4 regions of the Mesorhizobium sp. M0518 genome follow, and region 2 is predicted to be linked to each of the others. Evidence: predicted binding sites of a transcription regulator. Region 2 holds the regulator's gene; each other region holds the start of a gene.
The links. The regulator PhoB, encoded in region 2, activates phosphate uptake and scavenging genes when phosphate is short. The targets are predictions, from matches to a motif close to TGTCATNNANCTGTCAT.
Positions count from the first base shown of each region.

Region 1: a site for PhoB is predicted at 2,782-2,798, ahead of phnC (phosphonate ABC transporter ATP-binding protein). Genes of this name have one in related genera too.
Region 3: a site for PhoB is predicted at 1,349-1,365, ahead of phnF (phosphonate metabolism transcriptional regulator PhnF). Genes of this name have one in related genera too.
Region 4: a site for PhoB is predicted at 4,121-4,137, ahead of olsB (l-ornithine N(alpha)-acyltransferase). Genes of this name have one in related genera too.

Region 1 is NZ_JAMYQY010000041.1:597-7,150, reverse strand. It holds gene NKI66_RS31765 (alpha-D-ribose 1-methylphosphonate 5-phosphate C-P-lyase PhnJ) at 1-183, shown strand, start outside; gene phnK (phosphonate C-P lyase system protein PhnK) at 180-956, shown strand; gene phnL (phosphonate C-P lyase system protein PhnL) at 1,279-1,986, shown strand; gene NKI66_RS31750 (DapH/DapD/GlmU-related protein) at 1,983-2,600, shown strand; gene phnC (phosphonate ABC transporter ATP-binding protein) at 2,878-3,735, shown strand; gene phnD (phosphonate ABC transporter substrate-binding protein) at 3,828-4,736, shown strand; gene phnE (phosphonate ABC transporter, permease protein PhnE) at 4,794-5,750, shown strand; gene phnE (phosphonate ABC transporter, permease protein PhnE) at 5,753-6,554, shown strand, end outside.
Region 2 is NZ_JAMYQY010000001.1:75,263-82,940, forward strand. It holds gene NKI66_RS00365 (HlyD family type I secretion periplasmic adaptor subunit) at 1-829, opposite strand, end outside; gene NKI66_RS00370 (type I secretion system permease/ATPase) at 833-2,590, opposite strand; gene eglC (endo-1,3-1,4-beta-glycanase EglC) at 2,635-4,059, opposite strand; gene phoB (phosphate regulon transcriptional regulator PhoB) at 4,594-5,283, opposite strand; gene phoU (phosphate signaling complex protein PhoU) at 5,300-6,007, opposite strand; gene pstB (phosphate ABC transporter ATP-binding protein PstB) at 6,034-6,852, opposite strand; gene pstA (phosphate ABC transporter permease PstA) at 6,870-7,678, opposite strand, start outside.
Region 3 is NZ_JAMYQY010000041.1:9,125-16,802, forward strand. It holds gene NKI66_RS31775 (carbon-phosphorus lyase complex subunit) at 1-196, opposite strand, end outside; gene phnH (phosphonate C-P lyase system protein PhnH) at 198-809, opposite strand; gene phnG (phosphonate C-P lyase system protein PhnG) at 809-1,270, opposite strand; gene phnF (phosphonate metabolism transcriptional regulator PhnF) at 1,403-2,152, shown strand; gene NKI66_RS31795 (zinc-binding alcohol dehydrogenase family protein) at 2,432-3,448, opposite strand; gene NKI66_RS31800 (ABC transporter permease) at 3,515-4,480, opposite strand; gene NKI66_RS31805 (sugar ABC transporter ATP-binding protein) at 4,477-6,030, opposite strand; gene NKI66_RS31810 (ABC transporter substrate-binding protein) at 6,211-7,203, opposite strand; gene NKI66_RS31815 (aldo/keto reductase) at 7,504-7,678, opposite strand, start outside.
Region 4 is NZ_JAMYQY010000006.1:22,985-30,662, forward strand. It holds gene NKI66_RS10310 (fatty acid desaturase) at 1-641, opposite strand, end outside; gene NKI66_RS10315 (hypothetical protein) at 770-1,270, opposite strand; gene NKI66_RS10320 (hypothetical protein) at 1,245-1,445, opposite strand; gene grpE (nucleotide exchange factor GrpE) at 1,685-2,320, shown strand; gene NKI66_RS10330 (trimeric intracellular cation channel family protein) at 2,442-3,074, shown strand; gene olsB (l-ornithine N(alpha)-acyltransferase) at 3,182-4,057, opposite strand; gene NKI66_RS10340 (response regulator) at 4,238-6,496, opposite strand; gene acuI (acrylyl-CoA reductase (NADPH)) at 6,633-7,622, opposite strand.

The sequences.
Region 1 (6,554 bases), on a different contig from region 2:
ATGTTCGTCTGCTCCGACACCGACCACTGCGAGAAGCGGCGCAACGCCCCTACCTCCCCCTTGTGGGGAGGTCGCGCCGAAGGCGCGGGTGGGGGTCTTGACCAATCCACGCCCCACTCAACCCCCACCCCGGCGCTGCGCGCCGACCCTCCCCGCAAGGGGGAGGGTAAGGAGATACAATGACCGACGAACCGCTGCTGCGCGTCTCGGCGCTCTCCAAATTCTACGGCTCGCGCGTCGGCTGCGACAACGTCTCCTTCGACCTGTGGCCGGGTGAAGTCCTGGCTGTCGTCGGCGAGTCCGGCTCCGGCAAGACGACACTGCTCAACTGCCTGTCGACCCGGCTGCTGCCCAGCTCCGGCACCGCCAGCTACCGCATGCGTGACGGCCAGTTCCGCGAACTCTACCGCATGAGCGAGGCCGAGCGCCGCTTCCTGATGCGCACCGACTGGGGTTTTGTCCATCAGAACCCCGCCGACGGCCTGCGCATGACGGTATCGGCCGGCGCCAATGTCGGCGAGCGGCTGATGGCGGTCGGCGACCGTCATTACGGCAAGATCCGCGCCACCGCGGTCGACTGGCTGTCGCGCGTCGAGATCGACGAGGACCGCATCGACGACGAGCCGCGCGCCTTTTCCGGCGGCATGCGCCAGCGCCTGCAGATCGCCCGCAACCTCGTCACCGGCCCGCGCCTGGTGTTCATGGACGAACCGACGGGCGGCCTCGACGTCTCGGTCCAGGCGCGCCTGCTCGACCTGCTGCGCGGGCTGGTCACCGACCTTGGTCTCGCGGCCATCGTAGTCACCCACGACCTTGCCGTGGCGCGGCTTCTGTCGCAGCGCATGATGGTGATGAAGGACGGCCGCGTCGTCGAAAGCGGTCTCACCGACCGCGTGCTCGACGACCCGCGCGCGCCTTACACGCAGTTGCTCGTTTCCTCGATTCTGCAGGTTTGACGATGAAGTCTCAAAGCGCGTGTTCGCGAAACCTTGGCGCGAGGCACCCCCCTCTGGCCTGCCGGCCATCTCCCCCGCAAGGAGGGAGATCGGCTGTCCCTGCTGCGTTCACCAATTACCAAGGCTGCAAGAAAAGCGCTGCGGGTGAAGCTGCCAATCTCCACCCTTGCGGGGGAGATGTCCGGCAGGACAGAGGGGGGTGCCTCGCGCCGACACCTCGCAAACACCCGCTTCGAGATTTCACCGTTATTCCGCACATGCAATTGCATTGGCCAGAGGGGGGTGCTGGCCCGCAAACCAACAGCGATTGGAGGACCTTCTGATGCCGACGCCCCTCGTTGTCTCAGACGTCGCCAAGAGCTTCACCATGCATCTGCGCGACGGCATCAAATTGCCTGTTATCGCCGGTGTCTCGTTCTCGATCAGGGCCGGCGAATGCACCGTGCTCGGCGGCCCGTCCGGTGCCGGCAAGAGCTCGATCCTGAAGATGCTCTACGGCAACTACGCCGTCGACGAAGGCCAGATCATCGTCAGCCACGATGACGGGCTGATCGACCTCGCCACTGCCAGCCCGCGCACCGTGCTTGCCGTGCGCCGGCAAACGATCGGCTATGTCAGCCAATTCCTGCGCACCGTGCCGCGCGTTTCGGCGCTGGATGTCGTCGCCGAACCGCTGGTCGAGCGCGGCGAGGATCGCGAGATTGCCCGCGGCAAGGCACGCGCCTTGCTGGCGCAGCTCAACCTGCCGGAGAAACTCTGGGCATTGCCACCTGCGACCTTCTCCGGTGGCGAGCAGCAGCGCGTCAACATCGCACGCGGCTTCATCACCGAGCATCCGATCCTGCTGCTCGACGAGCCGACCGCCTCGCTCGACGCCAAAAACCGCGATGTCGTGATTGAACTCATCGCCGCCAAGAAGGCGGCTGATGTCGCGCTGCTCGGCATCTTCCATGACCACGACGTACGCGAGGCGGTTGCCGACCGCATCATCGACGTCACCGCTTTCGCTCCCGGAAAAATCGCCGCATGACCAGGAAATTGTCCGAGACGCCGCTGGTCCATCCGACGGCGGATGTGCAGAATTCGACGCTCGGCCGCTGGACCGAGATCGCCGACCGCAGCCGGGTGTCGGAAAGCGAGCTTGGCGACTATTCCTACATGATGCAGGACTGCGCCGTCTGGTGCGCGACGATCGGCAAGTTCGCCAACATCGCCGCCAGCGTGCGCATCAACGCCACCAACCACCCGACCTGGCGGCCAACGCTGCACCATTTCACCTATCGCGCCTCGGACTACTGGGACGACGCCGAGCACGAGACAGAATTCTTCGCCCAGCGTCGCGCCAGGCGAGTCACCATCGGCCACGACACCTGGCTCGGCCACGGCTCGACCATCCTGCCCGGCGTCACCGTCGGTGACGGCGCGGCGATCGGCGCCGGAGCCGTCGTCTCGAAGGACGTCGCCCCCTACACCATCGTCGCCGGCGTGCCGGCCAAACCGATCCGTGAGCGCTTCGACCGCCGCACCGCCGACCGTTATCAGGCGCTTGCCTGGTGGGACTGGGATCATGCCAGGCTGCGCGCTTCGCTCGACGATTTCCGGGAACTATCGGCCGAGGCCTTCCTGGAAAAATACGAAGGATAATTCTTCACATCATCGTCATGGCAGCCACATGGCAGGACCTGTTCGATGACTCTCTCAAGCTTTTTCGAGCAGCAGGCTCCCGTGATCGAAATCAAAACTCCCGCCTTCTGCGGCTTCAGGGACATGGAGCACTTCGAGGACCTGCTGGCCCTGGGCCGGCCATAACTCCACACCTGTGGAGCGTAACAAAACTGACATCACCGCGACACGGCAGGTTCATGTGGCTGCGTTAGGCGAGTGCCTGACGATCAATATGGTCCAGACTGGAACCTGCCCCATGTCAGCAAATTCCGCCACGCTCGAAATCCGCGGTGTCAGCCGCCGATTTGGTAAGAACACCGCCGTCAGCGACATCAACATCGCCATCCCACAGGGTCAGATGGTTGGCATTATCGGCCGTTCGGGCGCCGGCAAATCGACCCTTCTTCGCATGATCAACCGTCTCATCGATCCCAGCCAGGGATCGATCTTTTTTGACGGCGCCGAGGTTTCCCAGTTGCGCGGCTCGCCGCTGCGGCGCTGGCAGCGTGACTGCGCCATGATCTTCCAGCAGTTCAACCTGGTGCCGCGCCTCGACGTGCTCACCAATGTGCTGCTCGGCAAGCTGAACCACCGCTCGACCATGTCAAACCTGTTCGGCATGTTCTCCCGCGCCGAATGCGCCGAGGCGGTCGCAGCTCTCGAGCGGCTCGACGTCGCCCGCACCGCTTTGCAACCGGCCGGCACCTTGTCGGGCGGCCAGCAGCAGCGCGTCGCCATTGCCCGCGCCATGATGCAGCAGCCCAAAGTGATCCTCGCCGACGAGCCGATCGCCTCGCTCGACCCGCTGAACGCCAAGGTGGTGATGGATTCGCTGCAGGACATCAATCTGCGCGACGGCATCACCGTCGTCACCAATCTTCACACGCTGGACACCGCCCGCACCTACTGCAACCGCATCATCGGCATGGCCGCCGGCAAGGTCGTCTTCGACGGCCCGCCGGAAGAACTCAACCGCGAGGCCGTGCGTCTCGTCTACGGCGCCGACAGCAATGGCCAGGAAATCTCCGAGGCCATCACCTCGACCAGCGTTGCCTTCAGCCGAAAGATCGCCGCATCCGCCGGACCGCTCGAGCCCGCATTCCCGGGATACTGAGAGCGGCCTGGATCGACAGCCCGCGTCAAGGGCACCTGTCAAAATCGAGAACGCTGCCGGCGCGGGGCCGGAACCTACAGGAGAGATTACAGATGTTCAGGAAGATGGTTTTCAGCGCCGTTTCGGTGCTCGCCATGGCGACCAGCATGGCCCAGGCCGCCGACATGAAGGAATTTCGCGTCGGCATCCTCGGCGGCGAAAACGAAACCGACCGGCTGCGCAACTACCAGTGCCTCGCCGACCATCTGAAGGCCGAATTCGGCTTCGAAAAGGTTTCGCTGTTCCCCGCCGCCGACTATGACGGCGTCATCCAGGGCCTGCTTGGCGGCACGCTCGACTTCGCCGAACTCGGCGCTTCCGGCTACGCCAGCATCGCTCTCAAGGACCCGAAGGCGGTCACCCCGATCCTCACCACCCAGCAGACCGACGGCGCCACCGGCTACTATTCGATCGGTCTGGCGCTGAAATCCTCGGGGATCACCGATATCAAGTCGGCCAAGGGCAAGAAGCTCGGCTACGCCGATCCGGATTCGACCTCCGGCTATCTGATCCCGCTGACCCAGATCCCGAAGGACACCGGCGCTTCGAACGAAACCTTCTTCGCTTCGACCCAGTTCAACGGCGGCCACGAGAACAACGTTCTGGCCGTGCGCGACGGCAAGGTCGATGTGGCGGTGGACGATTCCTCCGGTATCGGCGACTTCAAGGACGGCTACACCTCGGGCACCTTCCACAAGGAAGTCGCCAAGGGCGCCGTCGACCCCAACGACTTCGTCGAAGTCTGGCGCTCGGGCCTGATCCCGAACGGCCCGCTGGTCGTGCGCACCGCGCTCGGCGACGAGATGACCGCCAAGCTCGCCGACTTCTTCACGCAGTTGCCGAAGAAGGACAAGGCTTGCTTCGAAGGCGTCGAAGGCGGCGACTTTACCGGCTACGTCCCGGTTAAGGCGGACTTCTACAACGTCATCGTCGAAGCCCGTAAGGCAGCCATTGGCGGCTAACGGCGAAATCAGGAAGGGCGGCGTCGAGAAAACGCCGCCCTTCTTGCATGTCCGATCATGACCCTTTCCGTGACAGCCCCTTCCGGCGCCACTCACCAGATGGCCGACGCCTGGCGTCGCAAGACGTCCTTGCGCCGGCTCTACACCGCCATCGGTGTCGGCCTTCTCATCATCGCGCTCGGCAGCACAATGTGGTTCGCCGACGAGGCCAATGCCGGGCATTTCTTCGACCGGTTGCCGCATTTGCTGGACTTCCTGAGCTGGCTCGTCCCCAAGGACTGGAACGATGTCTGGCGGGCGATGTTCGACATCGCTTCCCCGCATGACACCGGCACCCAGGAATTCAACTTTCCGCTTGGCCGCTCCTATGTCTGGGGCAGCTTCTACATCCCCGAATATTTCGAGCTGATGCTGACCACGCTCAACGTGGCGCTGGTCTCGACCTTCATCGGCTTCGTCTTCGCCGTGCCGTTCTCCTTCATCGCGGCGCGCAATCTGACGCCGCATCCGGTGCTGCGGCAAATCGTCAAGCGCCTCATGGAGCTGCTGCGCGCCTTTCCCGAGATCGTCATCGCCGGCCTGTTCGCCGCCATCGTCTCGATCGGCCCGATCGCTGCCATCATCGCCATCGGCCTGCATTCGATCGGCGCGCTGGGCAAGCTGTTCTACGAGATCAACGAGAACATCGACATGCGCGCCGAAGAGGGCCTGAGGGCTGTCGGCGCCAACTGGTTCGAGCGGGTGCGCTTTGCCAGCCTGCCACAGGTGCTGCCCAACTTCATGTCCTACACGCTGCTGCGTGTTGAGATAAATGTCCGCATTTCCACCATCATGGGCGCGGTCGGCGGCGGCGGCATCGGCGAGGAGTTGAAGCTGTCGATCTCGCGCGGCTTCGGCGCCAAGACGATAGCCCTCGTGCTGCTCCTGTTCACGACGATCTTCATCGTCGACCAGTTCTCCGCCTGGCTGCGCCGCAAGCTGGTCGGCGAGCAGGCTTTCGTGGTGGGGGCTTGACCATGGCTGCCTTGACCGCCGATCAAATCCAGTCGATCGAAGAGCGCTTCCCGCAGGTGTTCCAGCGGCCGTTCCACAAGCGCTTCGGGCCGCTGATGCTGCTTGGCGGCATCTTCCTCTACCTGCTCTATGCCTTGTGGTTCTTCAACCTGCCGCAGGTCATGCGGGAATCGCACTGGGAGCGGCTGCCGCTGTTTCTAACCCAATGGATCAGCTACGACGTGCAGCCGATCTTCCGCCTCGACGAAACGCGGATCACCGCCAAATATCCACGCTTCTCGGTGCTCGGCCCGAACCCAGATCCGGACTGGGTCAAGACCAATGCCGATGGTTCGGTGACGGTCCTTATCGACGGCGCCGCCAAGTCGGTCACCTTCAGCAAGACGCAAGCGACGATAACTGCCAATGGTGAGACCGTTGCGGTCGTGCTTGGCACCGGCAAGCCGCTGATCTCGGGGCCGGTTCCCGGCTGGATCACCGCGCATGAAGATGAGGTCGTCGCCGACATGGGCTTTGCCGGCGAGGCCCGTGTCGCCGTTGACCGCGTCAGGATCCGAAAGCGATTTCTCGGCTGGGCAAACTTCGTCTTCGACACCCGCTCGCCGTTCTTCGGCAAGTCGGCAAGCGAAGTCGCCTCGCTGATCGTCTCCGGACCGGAACTGAAACCAGGCACGTCCAACCTGGCACTGGCCGGCGACAACATCTGGAACAACGCCCAGTGGCAGCATGGCGATGTCTGGACGAAGCTCCTGCAGACCATCGTCATGGCCTTTCTCGGCACCATGCTGGGCGGCATCGTCGCCT
Region 2 (7,678 bases):
CGTCAATGTCAGCCAGCGAAGAACGTACCTCGTCGAGTTTCGTCAGGGCTTCCTCCACGCGTTGCGTGGTCAGGCGCTCTATCTGCTGCTGCGCTTCGACGATCTGGGTGTTGGCCGATGCAAGATTTGCCTCCAGCGCCCCTGCCTGCCCGACGAGATCGGCCTCGCTACGCAAAAGCTGTGAATATTCAGTGCGATTGGTGAGGCCCTTGTCCAAAAGGCTGGTCTTGATGCCCAGTTCTTTCTTCACGATTTCGGCCTGTTGCTCAATGGCCTGTTTCTGGGCCTGCAACCCGACGACCGATTGGCGATGCATGGCAACCCGTTGCCTGAGGATCGATTGTTCCGATCGAAATCGGGCGAGCCTGGCGTTGAATTCCTTCTGCTGTTCTTGAACCAGGACCTCGAAATTGTGCTGGAACGGTGCCGGCGCAGCCTCTGTGATTGGCGCAAGCCGATCCAACCCGTCGCGTTCCGCCTCCAGCCGCGAGGCGCTGGCCTTCAACGCGATCGACTGTCTCGTCAGCCGGTTGAGTTCGGCTTGCGCGGCTGTTCGATCCAGCAGGATCAGTTCCTGGGCCTGTTGCACCCGATCACCCTCATGGACGAGCAACTCTTGGATGATGCCGCCCTCGGGATGCTGGATGAGGATGTTCCCGCCTGTCGCCGAGATTGTGCCTTGCGTGATGACCGCGCCGGACAACGGTGCACTGACTGCCCAATAGCCAAAGCAACCCATCAATATCGCCATTGCCGCGTATCCGGCGAATGCCACCCGGCGAATGTCGGTGCGTGCTGTGCCTTCCCGGACGAGGCTCTGTGCTGTCATCTTCTACGATCCAAAGCGGACACTATGAGGGGTGCCGCGGTTCGTCGTTGCAAAAGACCCTGTCACCGCCATGCTGCGCTGTGGGGCAAGGCCGATGCCGGCGATTGGCTGCCGCATCACGTCGCCGCTTGGACCGAAGGCTGCGATCACTCCGCTGCGTAGAAGCATCACGCGGTCGCAGGCTGCGGCGACCGAAGGGCGGTGCGTTATCACGATTGTCGTAACGCCCGCCGCTTTCGCGGCGGCAAGCACTTCTTCGAGCGCGGCTTCGCCGCTGCCGTCGAGATGGGTACTGGGCTCATCCAGAACGAGAACATGCGGATTGCCGTAAAAAGCGCGCGCCAGCCCGATCCTTTGGCGTTCGCCGCCCGACAGTGTTCTGTCCGACGAACCTATTCTGGTCTGATAGCCGTCTCGCTGCTCCAGTATCAGCTCATGCGCCCGGGCATTCTTTGCTGCCTCGACGATAGAGGCGTCATTCGCATCGGGTTCAAAGCGGGCGACATTTTCCGCGATCGATCCGGGAAAGAGCTCCACCTCCTGAGCGAGATATCCGATATGCCGGCCAAGCTGCTTCTCGTCCCAGGTTCTGAGATCGGCGCCATCAATCCTGACGCAGCCGCTGGTTGCCTGAATCGCACCGACAAGCAATCTTGCCAGGGTGGACTTGCCGGCTCCGCTCGGACCTATTATCGCCACCGCTTCGCCTGCGCCGATGCGGAAATTCAGTCTCTTGATGATGGGTTCGGTGCCGGGTGTGGCGTTCGGCGCGACAAAGATGAGGCCCTGCACGACAATTTCGCCGGACGGGTCCGGCAAGGTCAGTTTTTGCGCAAGCGCCGGATGGGCGGAAAACGCCTTGTCCAACCGCTTCCACGATCGTCTGGCGTCGACGATCTGCCGCCATGACCCGATCAGTTGGTCGAGCGGCTGCAGCGCGCGGGACGACACCAGGGAAGACGCGAAGATCATGCCGGCCGTCATCTTCCCTTGCAGCACGAGCCATGCTCCGACACCCAGTATTGCCAGCTGAAGCATCATGCGTACGGCTCGCGACGTTCCACTGAAAATCGCGTTGGCCATCGACGAACGGTCATGCAGGACTAGCGCCTCCGCCACGTGCCTTCCCCACACTCGCGCGGCGTTTTGGATCATGCCCATGGCGCGCAGCGTCTCTGCATTCCGGGCAAAGGCCTGCTCCGACAGGCTGGCAACAGCCGAGCGTTCCGCCGACAAGGCATCATTCTTGCCGATGGCAAACTGATTTGCCACGACCAGCGCAAGCAACAGACCAGATCCCGCCAGCGTAAGCCAGAACAGCAAAGGATGGATGAGGTACAGCAGGGCGAGGAAGAACGGAGCAAACGGCAGGTCGAACAAGACCGCCGCGCCACGTGACCTGATGAAGGCGCATACCGAGGCAAGGTCGCGCAGTGGAGACAGGGCCGCTCCCGCAGCGTACTTAGCCTCCAGCGAGACGGCGAATGTCCTCGCGCCCAGTCTGTTGTCGACAATGGCTGCAACGCGCTGCGTGTAAACGGAGCGGACCGCATCAAGGAGACCGAGAAAGGCGAGTGCGAGAACCGCGATAGCAGAGAGGTAAAGAAGCGTCTCGACGCTGGAGGAAGGCAGGACGCGGTCATAGACCTGCAAGAGATAAAGGGGGATCACCAATAGCAGGATGTTGATGAGGAACGAAAAAACGCCGACATCGGCGAGGGCGCGCCTCAAGACTGCCCGCAGATCAGACCGTGCAATCATTCCCGCGCTCCTAACGGCTCATGGCCCCAACATTAGGGCGTCGCTTAGACCGAATGGTCGCCGGCGATGTCCAAGGGGTGGTGCTGCAGGTCGTCCAGCGTATAGGCGCGGATGTAGTCGATCTTCATCTCCGCTGGCGTAGCCAGATGGTCAGGAGGCTGGCCGGCAATGCCGCCCACCGCGAGATTGGCCAGCATATACATGGGATCGTGCATGTCGGCCGGCGTCGCTGCTTGAGCGACCTTTACACCATCATAGGTCCAGACAAGCTCATCCTTCGTCCAGAGTAGGCCATAGGTGTGGAAACCGTCGGTATCCGCAACGTTCACCGTTGACGAAACCTTCGTGTGCGCTCCCGTCTCATTGGAATGCGCCGTCATGTAGAGCGTGTTCGGGTCCTGGCCACGCGTTTCGACAACGTCCAGCTCCGGCGGCCACGAGCCGTCCTCCGGAAGCAGCCAGAACGCCGGCCAGGCTCCGGCTGTTTCAGGGAGATCCGCCCGCATTTCGAAATAGCCGTAGGTTTGCGAGAAGGTGTCGTGGGTCGTCAGGATCCCCGAGGTGTATTCGTAGTTGTTGATCAGAGGCTTGATGTCCTCCGGCGCCTGCGCGGCGGTGATGGTGAGGACGCCGTTCTCAACGCTGAACGGATGGACCGAACTCGTCGGGCCATAATTGGCGTCGATATACCACTGCAACTCACCATTGCTGCTCAACGTGCTGCCGTTCGGCGCTCCCCACCAGAAATTGGAATTCCAGGTGCCGTCCTGCCCGTCCCGAAGGCTCAGCGTGTTGAAATCGTCGGAGAAGGACAGCGTCATTGCGGACTTGTCGATCGGAAGTTCGAACTGGGTGGGCTGCAACTTGTCGATGGTCGTATTCTTGAACACCAGGATCTCGTCGGATCCGAGGTTCAGCATCACGTTCGATTCCACCTGGACCATCTGTGAACGGACGGCATCGAACGAAGTGAAGTCGTAACCGTCAAGGCGGACCGCATCGGTCGCACCGAAATCGAAGATAAGATCACTTCCATTACCTTTGGAAATGGCGAAAGTATCGGCGCCATCACCGCCGATCAGGACATCATTTCCCTTGCCGCCATCCAGCGTCTGGTGACCCGACCCGCCCTTGATGATGTTGTCCAACGCATTTCCGAACGCAAATCGATTGGCGCCGGTAACGACGAGGTTCTCGAAATTGTCGGGGAGCTTGTAGCTCATCCATGTGTCGATCGTGTCGATCCCTGCCCCAGGATCCTCGACCACCTTATTGTTGGTGGAATAGAGATGATAGTAGTCGTCGCCGGCGCCACCGTAGATCGTGACATTGACGCCGGTATCTCCCCAGAAGGAGTCGTTGCCGGAGGTGCCATGCAGTTCCGGTCCAGACCCGGTGGCCGAGAACCAATGAGTGGAAGCGCCGGTGTAGGCAAGAGGGATGCCCTTGGCGTTTAAGACCGTGCTCATCAGAAATCCTTCCTCATGGTGTCCGACCTGGTCAAAGGTCCGGCGACCGCTTCCAAGCAACGCTGCAAAGAACGAGATCGTTCCACGGAATCGTCATTAGATCCGAGATCGCATTGAACAATCGACGGACAAGCGATGAATAAAGAGGAGAGGACTCGCAATAATTTGAAGTAAATTTATTAAAATTGTATATTTCTGCAGAATGCGCGTCATTCGACGAACGTATATCTAAATTAACTCAAATGCATTCTTGCGTGGCTTTCTGGTTGGAGTCTGCGGGAAAGATGGCGACCTATCAAGTAATTCGCCGTGCCTCTTGGCCAGCCGGGGCCCAATAGAGAGTTTGGGAGATCGAGGGACGCGAGAAGCTGCCTGTCGCTTTGGCCCAAATGCAGTCATTCGAAACCTGATGAGGATGACCGCTCCTGGCGTCACGTGCTCGCTCCCCATTGATGAGACGAGTGCAACATTCCACCGGCTGTTGGCGACCGCGTGCTAATCGAGTTTTCCCGATCTATCGGGACGAAACAGCACCTAGTCTTCCCTGATCGCGTAGCCCGCCCCGCGGATCGTGCGGATGACGTCCGGCATCCGGCCATTGTTGACCGCCTTGCGCAGCCGGCCGACATGCACGTCGACCGTGCGCTCGTCGATGTAGATCGTTTCGCCCCAGACATTGTCGAGCAGCTGGCTGCGCGAGAACACGCGGCCTGGATGGCGCATCATGAATTCGAGCAGGCGGAACTCGGTCGGCCCGAGCCGGATCTCGCTCTTCTTGCGATAGACCCGGTGCGACTCGCGATCGAGCACGATGTCGCCGACCTTTAGCACGCTGGACAGCACTTCCGGCTTGGCCCGGCGCAGCAGCGCCTTGACCCTGGCCATGAACTCCGGCGTCGAGAAGGGCTTGACCAGATAGTCGTCGGCGCCGGTCGACAGGCCGCGCACGCGGTCGCTTTCCTCGCCTCGCGCGGTCAGCATGATGATCGGCAGCCGCTCGGTCTCGGGACGCATTCGCAGGCGCCGGCAGAGTTCGATACCGGAAACCGCAGGCACCATCCAGTCGAGCACCAGAAGATCGGGAACGTTCTCCTGCAGCCGGATTTCGGCCTCGTCGCCGCGCGTCACCACCTCGACCTGGTAACCTTCGGATTCAAGATTGTAGCGGAGCAGCACGCCTAGCGGCTCCTCATCCTCCACCACCATGATGCGTGGTGCGATCATCGGCTGGTCACCCCTGTTATGCCGCTGGCGCGGACATTGCCGTCTCGTCCTGCTTCGGACGATTGGCTGGCAGCTGCGTGCCGGTCAAAACATAGTAGGCATTTTCGGCGATGTTGGTCACGTGGTCGCCGATCCGCTCGAGGTTCTTGGCGCAGAACAACAGGTGCGTGCACGCCGTGATGTTGCGGGGATCTTCCATCATGTAGGTCAGCAGCTCACGGAACACCGAGGTGTATTTGACGTCGATGCGTTCGTCATTGTTTCTGAGCGTGGCAAGCGCTGCCGGGTCGGCGGCGGCATACTCGTCGACGACCCCCTGCACCTGGATCAGCACCAGTTGCGCCATCGCGTCGATCGAATGCGAAAGGTCGTGCGGCGTGACACTCAGCCCGACAGTGCCGACGCGCTTGGCGATGTTCTTGGCAAGGTCGCCGATGCGCTCAAGGTCGCCGGCCATGCGGATCGAACCGACCACCGCACGCAGATCGTTGGCCATTGGCTGGCGCTTGGCGATCAGCGTGATGGCGCGATCGTCCAGCTCGCGCTGGCGTGCATCCATGATGGCATCATCGGAAACCACGCGCTGCGCCAGCGCATTGTCCGAATTGAGCAAAGCCCTGGTCGAGCCACTGACCATCGAGCAGGCGAGATCGCCCATGTCGCGGATCAGCTGGCTGATCTGCTCCAGATCCTCATCGAAAGATGCGACGGTATGTTCACCCATGATCTTCGTCCCTCGTATGCCTGAGCTCAGCCGAACCGGCCGGTGATGTAGTCCTGGGTGCGTTTGTCGTCGGGGGTGGTGAACATCTTGTCGGTGGCGCCCTCCTCGACCAGATAGCCTAGATGGAACATCGCGGTGCGCTGCGACACGCGTGCTGCCTGCTGCATCGAATGGGTGACGATGACGATGGTATAGTTCTGACGCAGTTCGTCGATCAGTTCCTCGACGCGAGCAGTGGCGATCGGGTCGAGCGCCGAACACGGTTCGTCCATCAGGATCACCTCGGGTGACACGGCGATGGCGCGTGCAATGCACAGACGCTGCTGCTGGCCACCGGAAAGACCCGTGCCAGGTTCTTGCAAACGGTCCTTGACCTCGTTCCAGATCGCCGCCTTCTTCAGGCTCGACTCTACGATCTGATCCATGTCGGCCTTGCGCTTGGCCAATCCGTGGATGCGCGGACCATAGGCAACGTTCTCGTAGATCGATTTGGGGAACGGATTGGGTTTCTGGAACACCATGCCGACGCGCGCCCTGAGTTCGACGACATCGATGTTCTTGTCGTAGATGTCTTCTTCGTCGAGCGTTATCTTGCCGGTTACCCGTGCTGAATCGATGGTGTCGTTCATGCGGTTGAGGCAGCGCAGGAAGGTGGACTTGCCGCAGCCGGAGGGGCCGATCAGCGCCGTCACCTGGTTCAGGCGGACGTCGAGATCGACGTCGAACAGCGCCTGCTTCTCGCCATAGAACACGCCGACCTTGTCGCCGCGCATTTTGATTACTTCGTTCGACTTCATCTTGTCGCCCACTGCGTTTTCAAGGGACTGTTCGGTCATGATGTTCATACCAAGATGCCTTTTTTCTACCAGCGCCGCTCGAACCGACGCCGAAGCACGATCGCGGTGATGTTCATGGCCATGAGGAAGACGAGCAGGATGATGATGGCGCCCGACATGCGCTCGACGAAGGCGCGTTCGGCCTCGTTCGCCCACATATAGATCTGCACCGGCAGCGCGGTGGCCGGATCGAAAGGCGTCGTCGGTGGATCGGCGACGAAGGCGACCATGCCGATCAGCAGCAGAGGCGCGGTTTCGCCGAGCGCACGCGCCAGACCGATGATGGTGCCGGTGAGGATGCCGGGCGCGGCAAGCGGCAGGATGTGCTGGAACACCATCTGCATCTTGGAGGCGCCAAGACCGAGAGCCGCCGAGCGGATCGACGGCGGCACCGCGGCAAGTGCGGCGCGCGTGGCGATGATGATCGTCGGCAGCGTCATCAGTGTCAGCACCAGGCCGCCGACGAAAGCGGCGGAGCGCGGCATGCCCAGGAAATTGATGAACACCGCGAGGCCGAGCAAGCCGAAGACGATTGACGGCACCGCGGCCAGATTGTTGATGTTGACCTCGATAAGGTCGGTGAAACGGTTCTTCTTGGCGAACTCCTCCAGATAGATGGAGGCGGCGACGCCGATCGGCAGCGCCAGGAGCAACACGATCACCATCATATAGAACGAGCCGATGATCGCCACGCCCATGCCCGAGGTTTCCGGGCGGCTGGAGGCGCCGTAGGTGAACAGGCCGCTGTTGAAGTGCTCGGCCATCGCGCCCTCGGCCTTGAGCTTGTTCATCCAGGTGATCTGCTGGTCCGAGACCTTGCGTCGCGCTTCCTCGA
Region 3 (7,678 bases), on a different contig from region 2:
GGACGATGGCGAGTGCGGCCAGTTCACGATCATAGAGCGAGCCTTCGCTCATCACCCGATCGACGCCGAGCGCCAGCTGCTCGACGATCTGGTCGAGACGTAGTGCCGGCAGCGAACGGTCGCCGCGGCGGCGGTCGGCAAGCAGGCTGTGGGCGTTGGCGATTGCGGCTTCGCCACCTTTCACCGCGACATACATCTTACGCCTCCATCGTCTTGATGCGCGTCGTGCGCGGCAGGCAGGCAATGCCATCAGCGGTGGCGAGTATGATGTCGACGCCTCTGGGAAAGCGCTTGATGTTCTGTTTCCACTGCTCGACGAAATGGCGCGGCATCTGTGCCGGCGCGATCGTGGCGCTGGTTTCGATGCCGGGACCTTCAAGCAACAGCGGCGTGCCGGAGACGAGATCGCCGACTTGCAGGATCAGCGTGGTCGAACGGTCGGGATAATCCTGCGTGCCCTGCGAAAAACCATCGAGCGACATCATCTCGGCCGGGGCCGCGATGAAGGCGAAATGCGCATCGGCCGGTGTGTTGGCCACGGGCGCGCCGGTGTGGAACCCAAGCCAGGATCTGATCGCGGTGGAAGCTTGCAGGGCCGGGTCGAGCCAGAGCGGGGTGTCGTTATCGCACAGCGCCAGTGCGATGGCGCCGGCGGCCGCCGAGAGCGGCGCCGGCGGGCGGGCGAAGGCCGGCAGCGGCTGCACGCTGCCTGGCCGCGCCATTGCGTCCATGACGGCGCGGAACACCGTCTGGGCATTGAAGACCGGATCGGCGAAACCGCCCTCTATCGATTGCGCTGCAATGTCCATCAGTCTTCTCCGCGAACCATGGTGAAGAAATCCACCTTCGTTGCCGCCGTCTCGGCGCGGCGTTTTTCATGCGCTGCGGTCAGAGCCGACCGCAGGGGCGCTATCAGTCCGGTCTCGACTTCATTGCGGCGGGCAGGGTCCTGCCACAGCGCGTCGGCGATGGCCGCCAGCTTCGCCTTCTGCTTGTCGCGGCCAAGCGCATAGCAATGTCCGACCTGCCCGGAGGGCAGCCGGACGGTGGCGCGGGTGACGGTCGCCTCGCCGACGTTGAAGGGCGCGCCGCCGCCGCCGATGCGGCCGCGCACGGTGACCAGCCCGGTCTCGGGGCCGCGCAGCAGTTCTGCTTCCGAAGGCAATCCGGCTTCATTCCAGAGCCGGACGATGTCATCGCCGCTGGATTGCGCCAGTGTCGCCATGGCGGCCTTGCGCTCGGCCTGGTCGCGGGCTTCCTGTCCTCGCATCAGCAGCATTCCTCTTTGTCAATTTGTCTATTGATATAGACAACTATACAAATTATACCTATTATCTAATGCGTGTCCATGACGGGTGGATGACAGCGATATAAGACTGGGCGCTGGAAGGTTGGGGCAATGATAGTCGGGCGGCTGGCAGCGGACAGCATCGAGCGGCGCAGTGGCGTTTCGCTGTGGCGGCAGATCGCCGACAAGATCCTGCATGCGATCGCCATCGGCGATTTCACGGAGAATGCAGCGTTGCCGCCGGAGGTGGCGCTGGCAGAACGCTATGGCGTCAACCGTCACACGGTGCGCAGCGCCATATCGGCCCTTGTAAGGGAAGGCGTGCTGCGGGCCGAGCAGGGGCGCGGCACCTTCGTACTGTCGCGCAAGCGGCTGTCCTATCCGATCGGCGCGCGCACACGCTTTTCGACAGGGCTGCAAGGGCAAACGACGGAACGGCACATCGTCCTGCTCGCCTCGTCGATCGAGCCGGCCAGCCAGCGCGTTGCCGAGGGCCTTGGCCTTGCCAGGGGAGCCGATGTGATCCGGTTGGAAACGCGCGGCGAAGCCGACGGACGGCCGGTGTCGCGTGCTGCCGGCTGGTTCGAGGCCCGGCGCTTTGCCGGCATCGATGCCGCGATGGCGCAAACCGGCTCGATCACCGCATCGCTGGCGCGTTTCGGCATCGACGACTATCTCCGGCAATCGACCGTGCTGTCGGCGCGCCATGCCGATGCGGCGGACCTTGCCGACCTCGACCTGCTGCCGGGCGCCATCGTGCTGGTCACGGTTGCCGTCAACGTCACGCCGGACGGCCAGCCGATCCAGTTTTCCGAGTCGCGCTTCCCGGCCGAGCGGGTGGAGCTGAAGCTGTCGGCGCTGTAGCTAACGTCGTCATCCTTGGGCGAAGCAGGAGCGCAGCTCCGTCGCGGAGACCCAAGGATCCATGCCGCGATCTCGGGCGAAGAGCGCAGCGGCGCAGAATTCTGCACCGAAGCAACGCTCTCAGGTCACGGCATGGATCCTATGGTCTGCGCCGCGTCGCTTCGCTCCTCGCTCCGCCATAGGATGACGAAGCGATGGATGTTGCGGCTAGTCGCCAAAGCATCAGATCTACCAAGTTGGGCGCTCAACGATCTCCGAATTCGTGTCGAACAGGCGCCTCTATCCGACCTCGATCACAGCCTTGATCAGGCCGGATTTCTCGTGTGCCCAGCGGGCGAGATCGCGCGGCGTGCCGGCGAGTGTGGTGCGGTGTGTGACGAGCTTGGCCAGGGGCACGGCGCCGTTGCGGATCGAGGCGGCGACGTGATCGAAGTCGGCGCGCAGCGCGTTGCGGCTGCCGATCAGCGTCATCTCGCGCTTGTGGAATTCCGGATCGGAAAAGCTGATGTCGTCCTTGACGACGGAGACCAGCACCAGCGTTCCGCCATGCGCGACATGGGCGAAAGCCGACTGCACCGATTGGGTGTTGCCGGTGGCGTCGAAGACGACATCGAAGCCTTCGCCTGATGTCGCTCCCTTGACCAGATCGGGCACCGCGCCGCGCGACCCGTCGAGGGTCTGGAAACCAAGCTCATTTGCGGCGAAGGCGAGCCTTTCACTGCTCATGTCGAGCAGCGTCACGTCGAGCCCGGCGATGCGGGCGAAGATGGCGGTGCCGAGCCCGATCGGGCCAGCGCCGATGACCAGCGTGCGGGCGCCGGGGTCGGCGCGGGCGCGCCGCACTGCATGCGCGCCGATGGCCAGGAACTCGACTGCGGCGGCGTCGGCCAGCGAAAGGCCGTTGGCGGGATAGAGATTTTGCGCCGGCACCAGAATCCGTTCGCACATGGCGCCGTCTCGATGCACGCCCAAGACCTCGATCCTGACGCAGCAATTGGGCTTGCCGTGCCGGCAGGCGATGCACTTGCCGCAGGAAAGATAGGGGTTGATCACCACGGGCTCACCAACGGCAAGATCGACGCCGTCGCCGGCCTCGACGATCGTTCCCGACACCTCATGGCCCATGATGCGGGGATAGGCGAGGAAGGGGTGCTTGCCCTCGAAAATGTGGTAGTCGGTGCCGCAGATGCCGACATGGCTGACCGCCACCAGCGCCCAGCCGGGAGGCGGTGCCTCTGGTGCGGGCCGGTCTTCAAGGACAAGATCGCCGGGCGAACGGCAGAGGACGGCTTTCATGCGCTAATCCAGTCATGAAATCGCCGGCCCGTTGGTGTGGCGGGCCGGCGGTTGATTGCGGGATCGCTACTTGCCGCGGCGGCGCAGGCCGTCGAAGTAGACGATGATGATGATCAGCGCGCCAGTGATGATGCGCTGCCAGAACGAGTTGACGTTGAGCAGGTTGGCGCCGTTGTTGATGGTGGCCAGGATGAAGGCGCCGAGCAGCGGCCCATGCACCGAGCCGACGGCGCCGAACAGCGAGGTGCCGCCGATGACCGAAGACGCGATCGCCTGCAGCTCCCAGCCCTCGGCCTGCGTCGGGTTGCCGATGCCGATGCGGGCCGCCAGCAGCACGCCGACAAAGGCGGCGCACAGGCCCGACAGCGTGTAGGCCATGTAGATGGTGCGCTGGACATTGACGCCGGACAGGCGCGAGGCCTCGGCGTTGGAGCCGACCGAAAACAGGTATCGGCCCCAGCGGCTGTGGTGCAGGAAAATATAGGCCGGAATGCCGACCAGGATCACCATCCAGAACAGGTTGGGGATGCCGATGAAGGAATTGCGCGAGAAGGCGGTGAAGGTGTCGCTGTTGATGTTGATCGAATTGCCGTTGGTCATCAAAAGGCCGATGCCGCGCAGCGAGGTCAGCGTTGCCAGCGTGATGATGAAGGGCGGCAGGCCCATCTTGACGATGCCGAAGCCGTGGAACATGCCGATGGCGACGCCGACCAGCAGCGTCACCAGAATGGCGAGCCAGATGGGGAAGCCGGCATTGATCATCATGGCCACGACCACGGTGGCGAAACCGACCACGGCGCCGACCGACAGGTCGATGCCGCCGGTGATGATGACGAAAGTCTGGCCGACCGCCATGATGGCGATCATCGAGCCCTGGCGCAAGAGATTGGCCATGTTGTTGGCGGAGGCGAAGCTCGTCGTCGCCACGGAGAGAAGGATCCAGAGCAGAACCAGCAGCGCCAAAAGCGTCAGCCCAAACAGGACATTATAGTTGCGCTTCGGTTTTTCGACGGCAATCGCCTCGGTGCTCATATTTGTCCTCCCAGCTTTTCTTGTTTCTCGGCGAGCGCCTGAGTAAGAATATCCTCGTGGCTGGCGGCGTGAAAACCGTGCGTCGCCACCAGTTTGCCGCGCCGGAACACATGCAGCGTGTCGGCGAGTTCATAGACTTCCGGCAGATAGGACGAGATCAGGATGATGCCGGCGCCCTTTGACAAAAGTGCGCCGAACAGGCGGTAGATCTCGGCCTTGGTGCCGACATCGACGCCGACCGTCGGTTCGTCGAAGATGAACAGCTTGGCGCCGTGCGCCAGCCATTTGCCGATGACGATCTTCTGCTGATTGCCGCCCGACAGGCTGGATGCCAGCGCGCCGCGCGTCGGTGTCTTGATGCGCAGATCGGCGATCTGGCGATCAGCTTGCGTCTTCTCCTGCGTGCTCGAAATCAGCAGATTGTTCGAGATTCGCTTGTAGATCGGCAGGTTGAGGTTGAAGCCGACCGGCAGGTTGAGGCAGAGGCCCTGGTCGCGGCGGCTTTCCGGCGCCAGCGCCATGCCGAGCTTGATCGCGTCATGCTCGGAATTGACCTGCACCTCCTTGCCTTCCCAGAGGATCTGGCCGGCGGATTTGCGGTGGCGGCCGTAAAGCGTGGTGACGAACTCGCTGCGTCCGGCGCCGATCAGGCCATAGAGTCCGACGATCTCGCCGGCGCGGACCGTCATCGAGACATTTTCGAAGCCCTTGCCGGACAGGCTTCTCGCCTCGATAATGGCGGCGCCCGGCGTGAAATGCTCCTTGTGATAGACCTGCTCGATCGAGCGGTTGATCATCATCTTGACCAGCTCGGCATCGTTGGTCTCGGCGATGTTGCGGGTGCCGACCAGCGTGCCGTCGCGCAGCACGGAAACACGGTCGGCGAGCTCGAACACTTCCTCCATGCGGTGGCTGATGTAGATGATCGTCACGCCTTCATCCTTCAGCCGACGGATCAAGGTGAAGAGCTGGTCGGCCTCCTTGCGGGTGAGGTAGGCGGTCGGCTCGTCGAAGATCAGGAATTTGGTGCCGCGCACGGTGGCGCGGGCGGCGGCTATCAACTGCTGCTGGCCGATGGTCAGGTCGCCAAGGGTGACATGCGCCGGCAGGTCGAAGCCGAGATCGTCGATGATCGTCTGCGCCTGCCTGACCATGGCGCGCTGCTGCAGGATGCCGAAGCGTGAATTCTCCTCGCCTAGGAACATGTTGGCGGCGACAGTCAGGTGACGGCACAGCACGACTTCCTGGTGCACGGCATTGATGCCGAGCGCCATCGCCTCGTGCGGCGTCGCCAGGGCGGCCGGTTGGCCCTCCCAGGCGATCTCTCCGGAGGTGCGCGGCATGACGCCGGTCAGAAGCTTGATGAGCGTGGATTTGCCGGCGCCGTTCTCACCGACGATGGCGTGTATCTCACCGGACTTGAAGGCGAGGTCGACCGGCTTCAGCGCGTGGGTGCCGGGATAGCGCTTCTCCAGCCCGCGCAATTCGAGGATGGTCCGCCCCGGTTCCAGAACGGGTGTGGGATGCAGTTCCTGCGCCGTCGAAATCATGACAATCCTCCCAGATTGGCCTCCCGGATTGGCTTCCCAGGCTGGCCTCACGATTGGCACGCGGCGAGGCAAGGATATGCCTCGAAAACAGCCTAGCTCAGGCGTGCGGATTGCCAAGCCGTTTGTGCGGCAGCTTGTGTCTCCGGGGCGAGGTGCCCCGGAGACGATTGCGGATGCGGCTCAGAGCTTCGGATTGAGCAGCGCGTCGATCTTGGGGTCTTTCATGTTGTCCTTGGTCACCAGATTGGCGCCGGTGTCGACATTGGCTTCGACCTTTTCGCCTTTGGAGGCGGCGAGTGCGGTCTTGATGCCGTCATAGCCCATCCGGTACGGATCCTGGACGACGAGGGCGGAAATGACGCCGTCGTTGAGGAACTTGATCAGCTTCTCGTCGCTGTCGAAACCGACCAGCGCCAGTTTGCCGCCAAGGCTGTTTTCCGCGACAGCCTGGCCGACGCCCTGCGCCATGATCAGGTTGGAAGCGAAGATGCCCTTGAGGTTCGGGTTGGCGGTGATCAGGTCGGTGGCGATGTTGAGGCCGGTGGTGGCCTGGCCGTCGGCATATTTATCGGCGACCAGCTTGAGGCCCGGATATTTGGCGGCCAGCTGTTCGGTGAAGCCCTGCTTGCGCTGTTCGAGCGAGCCGGCGCCCGGTGCGTTGGTGATCAGGGCGACGTCGCCCTCGATCTTGCCGCCGTTGGCGGCGCCGATGGCGGCTGCGAGGCCGTCGGCAGCGACGCGGCCGCCCTGGACGTTGTCGGTGGTCAGGAACGAGGTGAAGGCCTTGGAGTCGGCGCCGGAGTCGATGCCGATGACCTTGACCTTGGCAGCGGCTTCATCGATCGGCTTGCCAAGCGCCTTGAACTCGGTCGGCGCAATGACGATGGCCGCCGGGTTGCTGGCAACGGCGTTCTCGAGGATCGAGACCTGGCCGTTGACGTCGGTTTCAGCCTGGGCGCCGAGTTCCGGCACGTTGACGCCGAGATCCTTGCCGGCCTTGCGGGCGCCGGCCAGAACGATCTGCCAGTAGAACGACGTGGTATCCTTGACGATGATCGGAATGGTGACGTCCGCCGCCGAAACCGGCGCCGAATGCATGACGCCGGCGAGCATCGAAGCTGCTGCCAGCGCCATGACGGCGCGGCGGTTGAGAATGCTGGTCGCGAATTTCATGAGGTTTCCTCCCTAAAGTCGCCCGGTGAACGTTACGGAAGCTCCGTCCGGATAGGCGCGGCCCAAACAGAACTTTATCAATAAAAAACAATTGCCATGTTTTGATAATGCATCGAACAGATCGATGCAAGCGGTGTTTGATCAGTCCTTGCGAGGTCTGGCAGAAGCAAATCCACCGCGCTGCTCCCCATCGACGCCGTCACGCTTCCGTTCCATTCCGGGAATGTATGGAATATTAATTCCACCATTTCGTCAATATGGAATATCCATTCCTTCGTGTGACCGCAAGAATATGAAGTTTCACGCCAGCTCCTGCACCAGTGTGTAGGGACGATATCTGGCGTATTCCGTCTCCGGCACGTCGATGTCGAGCAGTTGGAGGTTACGCGTCAGGTTCGCCAGCTTGGCGGTGCCGGTCAGCACGGTGGCGACGGCAGGTTCATGCAAGGGGAATTGGAACGCGGCGGCGGCGAGC
Region 4 (7,678 bases), on a different contig from region 2:
AAAGCGCCCGGGCCGACGAACCAGATGAGGATGGCTGCTGCGACCGCGATGCCAAGATTGGTGGTCATCGACGACACCCAAGGGGTCAGGCCGCCGCGCATCATGCCGACGGGGAGCCTTTGCTCGAAGATGAACAGCCAGATCGGACCGAGCCCGAACATCACCAGCGGGTGGCGATAGAGACGGTAGGCGAGGCGGCCTCGCCACGACATCTGCCGGTATTCTGCAACGGTCAGCGTCCGGATGTCGCCCATGCCGCGTTCGTCAAGATTGCCGGCGCTGGCGTGGTGCGTCGCGTGGGCACGCCGCCAGCAATCGTAGGGCGTCAGCGTCAGGATGCCGAGCGCGCGGCCAATCCAGTCGTCGGCGTAGCGATTGGCGAAGAAGGAGCCGTGGCCGCAGTCGTGCTGGATCATGAAGATGCGCACCAGAAACCCGGCCGCGGGAAGGATGAGGACCAGTCCCCACCAATGGCCATAGGCATAGGCCGCCGAGGACAGTCCCCAGAGTATGGCGAATGGAATGAGGGTGATGGCGAGTTCGACGGCGCTGCGCCGCCTGTCGGGCTTCTTGTAGCGGGCGAGAATCTTCAGCCAGGCGCGCTTGCTGTTGGCCACCGCCTCAGGGGAAATCATGTTCATCAGGAAGCATAGGCGCGGTGCCTCGCCGCCGCAAGGCAACATCACGCAAAATTACTGTGCGTAATTGTCGCGTGGCTTGGCGGTCGAGCCAGCCAACCGCCAGCTCAACCTGCTGATGACGTCGACCGCTATTCGCGATCGAGGATAGGACAGCCGCGCTCGGTGCCAAAAGTCACGCGCACGCGGTCGCCACCCTGTCTGCCGCGGACCGTGATCTCCCGGCGGCCGATGGACTCAATTCTTGCGCGGCGGATGCCCATTCGCTCTGCCTTGTCGAGAGCCCGGTCTTCCGTGCAGCCTCGTTGACGCCGGTCGCGCCGATCGTCGCGACGGGGACCTTCGCAATCGTCGTAGGCGGGGTCGCAATCTTCCATGAGCTTCAGCCGCGGGCCATGTTTGCCCAATTGCAGCTGCAGATTGTCTGCTTGTGCCGGAAAGGCCGCCAAAGTTATGGCGCCGAGGCCGACAAGCGCCATCAGCGATGAGGTAATCGAAACCTTGCGCATTACGTCCTCCATTTGAACCAACCCATCTATCCTTAGATGGTTCGGCTCTCCCCGGCTATTGCCGATAGGAGGTTTGCTGCCAAGATCGATTGTTGCGTTACGGCCGGCGCCAGCCGATGTCACCGCGCTCCGCCCCATCGAGGCGGTCGAGCAGTTCTCTGAGCCGGTCGGGGATGTCGGCTTCGGTGCGGAAGGCCGGCAAGGTGCGCAGAAAGCGGGTCACCGCCTCGGCGCCGAACTGGCGCCTGATCTCGATGGCCAGCCCCTCTGCCTTTTCGCCCATGTTGCGGGTCATCATCTCAAAATCCTGTCTCGGCTTCGAAACTCCTGCAGCAAGAGAATGGTTCCCCCATCATGCCTGTGTGGCAAGCAAAGCCGGCGGTTAAGGTAAAATTTGAATTAAAGTCGAAATGTCTTGCCTGTCATTGTCCCGCCTTGGCCGGCGGCTTCCATAGTCGCTTACCCCTTGATTTTTGGCCGCCAAACATCGATATCGGGCACAAAATCCACATCATTCGAGATTGACGGGAAACGGCGATGAGCGACCAGGCAAAAGACGAACGCGCGCCCGATGAAGTCGAGGCGACCGAGCCCACAGCCGAGCGCACGGAAGGCAGCACCGACGGTGATTATGAAGCCCTTGTGCGGCTGCTGAAGGAAAATGAAGAGCTGAAGGACCGCGCGCTGCGCGTGGCGGCCGAGATGGAAAACCTGCGGCGCCGCACGGCGCGCGATGTGCACGATGCGCGCACCTACGCGGTCGCGAATTTCGCCCGCGACATGTTGTCGGTGTCGGACAATCTGCGCCGCGCGCTGGATGCGATTCCCGCCGAGGCCAAGGCATCGGGTGACGCCGGCTTCAAGGCGCTGATCGAAGGCGTCGACCTCACCGAGCGCGCCATGCTGTCGGCGCTGGAACGGCATGGGGTCAAGAAGCTCGCGCCTGAAGGCGAGAAGTTCGATCCCAATTTCCACCAGGCGATGTTCGAAGTGCCCAATCCCGATGTCCCGGCCAACACCGTGGTCCAGGTCGTGCAGCCGGGCTATTCGATCGGCGACCGCGTGCTGCGCCCGGCCATGGTGGGCGTCGCCAAGGGCGGGCCAAAGTTCACCGCCGCTGAAGCACCGGTCGAGCCGGGGCCGGTGAACGAACAGGCCGAGAAAGATGCGTGAGGCAGGAGAATAGGCAGTAGGCAGTAGGCAGTAGGCAGTAGGAAACTAGGGCAGTCGTATCAATCGCGCGGCTTCGTGCTATTCATACTCCCTAATCCCTAATCTCTACTGCCTTGGCCTCATGAACCCTATCGCGCTTCTTGATTATGCCGGTGTCGCCGTCTTCGCGGCGACCGGGGCGCTGGCGGCTTCGCGTAAGCAGCTCGACATTATCGGCTTCCTGTTCCTGGCCAGCGTCACCGGGATAGGCGGTGGCACGCTTCGCGACGTTATCCTCAACCTGCCGGTTTTCTGGGTCGCCAACTCCGGCTATGTGCTGGTCTGCGCCGCGGTTGCGGTGCTGGTCTTCTTCAGCGCGCATCGTGTCGAATCGCGCTGGAAATGGCTGCTCTGGCTCGACGCCGTCGGGCTCGCCGCTTTTTCGGTGATGGGCGCGGCCAAGGGGCTTGCGATTACCGGTTCGCCGGTCGTCTCCGTCATCACCGGCGTGCTCACCGCCACTTTCGGCGGCATTCTGCGTGATCTCCTCGCCGGCGAGCCATCGGTGCTGCTCAGGCCCGAAATCTACGTTACGGCGGCCCTTGCGGGTGCCTGCCTTTACACGCTTGGCGATCTTGCCGGCCTGCCGCCGCTCGCCTCGGACCTTGCCGGCTTTGCGGCGGCGTTCCTCGTGCGCGGTGGTGCGCTCAAATTCGGCTGGTCGTTTCCGTCCTACAAGAGCCGACCCGGCAGGCGGCCGGAAGATATTCCGTGAAGAGAGGGAATAGGGAATGGGGAATAGGGAATAGGGAATAGGGAATAATCAGTAGTCACAGGAGCTTAATCGTGGCGTCATCACTACTGCCTACTGCCTACTCAATCTCACGCCGCGAAGCGCTGGGCTTCGCCGCCATAATAGTTGACGTAGCGTGCGCCGATCTCCTTGACCGGCATCACGACGAACACATCGACCGTCGAGAATTCGCGATCGATGACGCAACCATCGCCGATGCGGGCACCGACGCGCAGATAGCCCTTGACCAAAGGCGGCATCGCGGCGATCGCCGCCTTGGCATTGACGGCCTCGATCGGCATCAGATCCATCGAGCAATAGCGCCCGGACACCGCGCGCACGTCCCAGGCCGAGTTCGTCCGGCAGTGGTGGGCTAGGTAGGTGAGCGCCTCGGCATGCGCCGCCGGCACGGTGCCGTGAAAGGACGCGCAGCCGGTCATCACACCGATTTCGTAATGGTTGATGTAAGCCCAGATGCCTTGCCACAACGCCTCGATGGTGCGCTTCGAGCGGTATTCCGGCAACACGCAGGAGCGGCCGAGTTCAAGGAAGCGCTGGCCGGGGTGGCGGGCGATGAGCTTGGTCAGCTCGAATTCACCTTCGGAATAGAAGCCACCGGCCGTGGCCGCGATTTCTTGCCGCAGCAGCCGATATGTGCCGACGATGCGGCGATGTTCGGGACCGGAAAGCGTGGTGTCCAAAACCAGCAGATGGTCGCAGAGCGGATCGAACCGATCGGCGTCCCGGCGGTCATGGGCCTGGAACAGGTCCTTCCTGGCGCCAAGTTCGTCGTAGAACACCCGGTAGCGCACTTCCTGCGCGGCCGCGATCTCGGCCTCGTTGCGAGCGAGCCGCACTTCAAGATTGCCTATACGGCCCAGCGCCGCGCCCTTTATGACGGAATCGACGTTACGTCCGGCAAGCAAGGCGCTGCTGGCGTTCGGCCGAGTGTCACATTCCGGCATAACTGTATGCACGAGTGATTCTCCTTCGAGCCATCCCTCTTGGCACGGGGATACGGTGTAGGTGCAACAGGATTGTGACAGTACCGTGATACGACGTCATGGGCAATACTTCGTCGGCTGGCGAATACGATCAACCGGCTACGTTTAAGTGATCGCCCGTGCCGAATGGCGGTGGAAAGCTCAGGCCGCGACGACCTGCCCCTCGACGGCATTGACCAGCGCCTCGGGGTCGAGCGGCTTGGTGACAAAGCCGCTGGCGCCATGGGCCAACACCGCATGACGGGTCTTTTCCTGGCTGTCGGCCGACAGCACCATGATCGGCACCGGCCGCACTGCACTTTCTTCCTCATGGCGGCGGATGGCGGCAATCGCGTCCAGCCCGTCCATGACCGGCATGTGCAGATCCATCAAGACCACGTCGAAGCGGTCCTTGTGCGCGGCGCCGGTGACAGCCTCGACGGCGGCCTTGCCGTTGCCGACCACCTTGACGCGATGCCCGGCCTTCAGCAGCGTGGCGCGGGCCAGCATGGCGTTGATGTCATTGTCCTCGGCGATCAGCACCGACAGGCCGCGCTGGCGGTTGCCGACGGCGCGCAGCGTCGGCGCGCCGCGCCTTTCCGGCTGCGGCGGGCCGAGGCTCGGAGCATGGCTGCTCAACAGCACACGCAGAAGTGTTCCGCCACGCACCGGTCTGGCCAGGAAGGTTGCGTAGCCGCTGGCTCGGAACTCGCCAAGCATGCCGCGATCGGTCGGCGCGATCAGCGTGATCGCCTCACAGTCGGAGAAACCGCTTTGGCGCAGGCGCTTGAGCAGCCTTCCGTCGCCTTCTTCCATCGCTGCATCGACCAGGATCGCATCGCAGCCGGCGGCGAAAGGCGCGGCCTGTGCGGCAGTGGTGGCGATGTCGACCGCGCCGCCATTGGCGCGGATGGTGCGGGCGATGGCGTCGGCCTCGACGGCGTTCTTCGACAGGATCACCGCGCGTCTGCCCGAGAGAGCATTCTGGTGGCCCTGCGGCGCTTCGGTGGCCGCTATCGCAGGGATTTCGAAGACGAACTCGGATCCCTGGCCGAGCCGGCTGGATACCGAGATCGTGCCGCCCATGGCGGCCACCAGGCGTCTGGAGATGGCAAGGCCGAGGCCGGCCCCGCCATGTGTGCGTGTCGACGTGCCGTCGGCCTGCTCGAACTCCTCGAAAATGCGCTCCAGGTCGGCATCACGCAGGCCCGGACCGGTATCGGCGATGGTGAAGCATATGCGGTCGCTGGTTTCGGTGCGTGCGCGTGCTATGCTCACCAGCACGCCGCCGCTGTCGGTGAACTTGATGGCGTTGCCGATGAGGTTGAGAAGCACCTGCCTCACCTTGCCCGGATCGGCGGTGATCAATTGCGGCACGTCGGGTTCGACATGGCAACCCAGCCCGATATCCTTGGCGAAAGCCCGCGCTGCCAGCAATTCGATGATGTTGTCGGCGATCTCGCGCACCGACATCGGCTGCGGCTCGGGGTCGAAACGCCCGGCTTCGATCTTGGAATAGTCGAGAAGATCCTCGATCAGGGCAAGCAATGCGCTGGCCGAGGTCGAGACGGCGCCGACATAGGTTTGCTGCTCCGGCGACAGGCTGGTGTCGGCCAGCAACCTGGCCATCCCCATGATGCCGTTCATCGGGGTGCGGATTTCATGGCTGACGGTGGCGAGGAAGCGCGATTTGGCCTGGCTGGCATATTCGGCCCGTTCGCGTGCGGTGATCAGCGAGGATTCGGCGCGTTTGCGGGCGGTGATGTCGCGGGCGATGGTGCGGTGCGAAACCGCGCCGCTGTCCTTGTCGCGCACCGACAGTTCGATCCAGGAGAACCAGCGCTGCCCGCTCGGCGTGCTGATAGAGACATCGGTGGAACTCAGGCACTCATGGTCGGAAAAGGCGGCATCGGGAACCATGCCGACCTCGATGCCCAGTTCTGCCAGGGTCTTGCCGGCAAGGTCGCGCTGGTCGATCTCGACGAGATCGGCGAAGACCTTGTTGGCATAGACGATGTAGCCATCGCGGTCGCGATGGATGACGAGATCGCCAAGCGCGTCGATCAGGCCGCGAAAGCGCTCATCGCTCTCCTGCATCTCCCACATGCGGTCGGCCAGCGTCTCGATCTCGGCGCGGCTGCGGGCAGTGGTTTCGTCAAGAAGGGCAGAGGTGCGATGTTCGCTCCGCCTGGCGCGCAGATGCAGGGCAAGACCGGCAAGACCGGTTGCCAGCAATGCGACGCTAATGAAGATTGGTGCCCCGGTCAGATGCGCCAGCCCGGCCACCACCACGATGGCGACGAATGTCAGAAAGGGCAGGCTTTCGCGCCTGGAGAATTCCGGCTCGGGCACCAGCGGCGGGAGCACCGCATCGACGTCGTCGCCAGTGTCCGCCTGTTGGCTGCCGGATTCCGCGATCATGCGAAATCCTTGCCAGACAGAGATTATGGAAAATTGCGGCGGATCGTTCGAATTTTAGCGGATGAGCGCTTTTTGCCGAGGCGCGGCGGGTTTGCCGCAGATCTGGCGATTCCATCCTTCCGGCAGTTGGGCGGAGTCACATATCCACGACGACGCGGCCGCGGATCCTGCCGTCGACGATGTCGCGCGCGGCATCGACGATGCCGTCGAACCCGATGGTGCTGGACAGGCTGGCGAGCTTCTGAAGATCGAGGTCGGTGCCGATGCGGCGCCATGCCTCGAGGCGGACTGCTTTCGGCGCCATCACTGAATCGATGCCGAGCAATGAGACGCCGCGCAGGATGAAGGGCGCGACGCTGGTCGGCAGGTCCATGCCGCCGGCCAGGCCGCAGGCGGCGACCGCGCCGCCATAGGAGGTCATCGAGAGCACATTGGCCAGCGTGTGGCTGCCAACTGCGTCGATGCCGCCGGCCCAGCGCTCCTTGGCCAGCGGCTTGGCCGGCTGGGCAAGCTCGTCGCGCGATATCACTTCGGCGGCGCCAAGGTCGATCAGATAGGGGCTTTCGGCATTGCGGCCGGTGGAAGCAATGACATGGTAGCCGAGGCTGGACAGGATCGAGACCGCGACCGAGCCGACACCGCCGGCCGCCCCCGTCACCACCACCGGGCCGCGATCGGGCAGGATGCCGTGCCGCTCCAGGGCCATGACGCAGAGCATGGCGGTATAGCCTGCGGTGCCGACGGCCATCGCGTCATGCGGGCTGATGCCCTGCGGCAGCGGCACCAGCCAGTCGCCTTTGACACGGGCGCGGCCAGCATAGGCGCCGAAATGGGTTTCGCCGACGCCCCAGCCGTTCAGGATGGCTTTGTCACCGGCGCGCCAGTCGGGATGGGAAGACGAGATGACGGTGCCGGCGAAATCGATGCCCGGCACCAGCGGCCAGCGGCGGATCACCGGCGCCTTGCCTGTGATCGCCAGGCCATCCTTGTAGTTCACCGTCGTTGCCTCGACCGCGATGGTGACATCGCCTTCCATCAGGTCGGCGTCGGTGAGATCGGTCACGGTTACCGACTGCTTTTTCTCGGCGTCACGCGAAACGAGGATGGCTTTGAAGGTTTCGGACATGTCTTTCTCCGCGATCGTGTTTGGCGACATGAACTGTGCGGCGATGGCGGCACGGG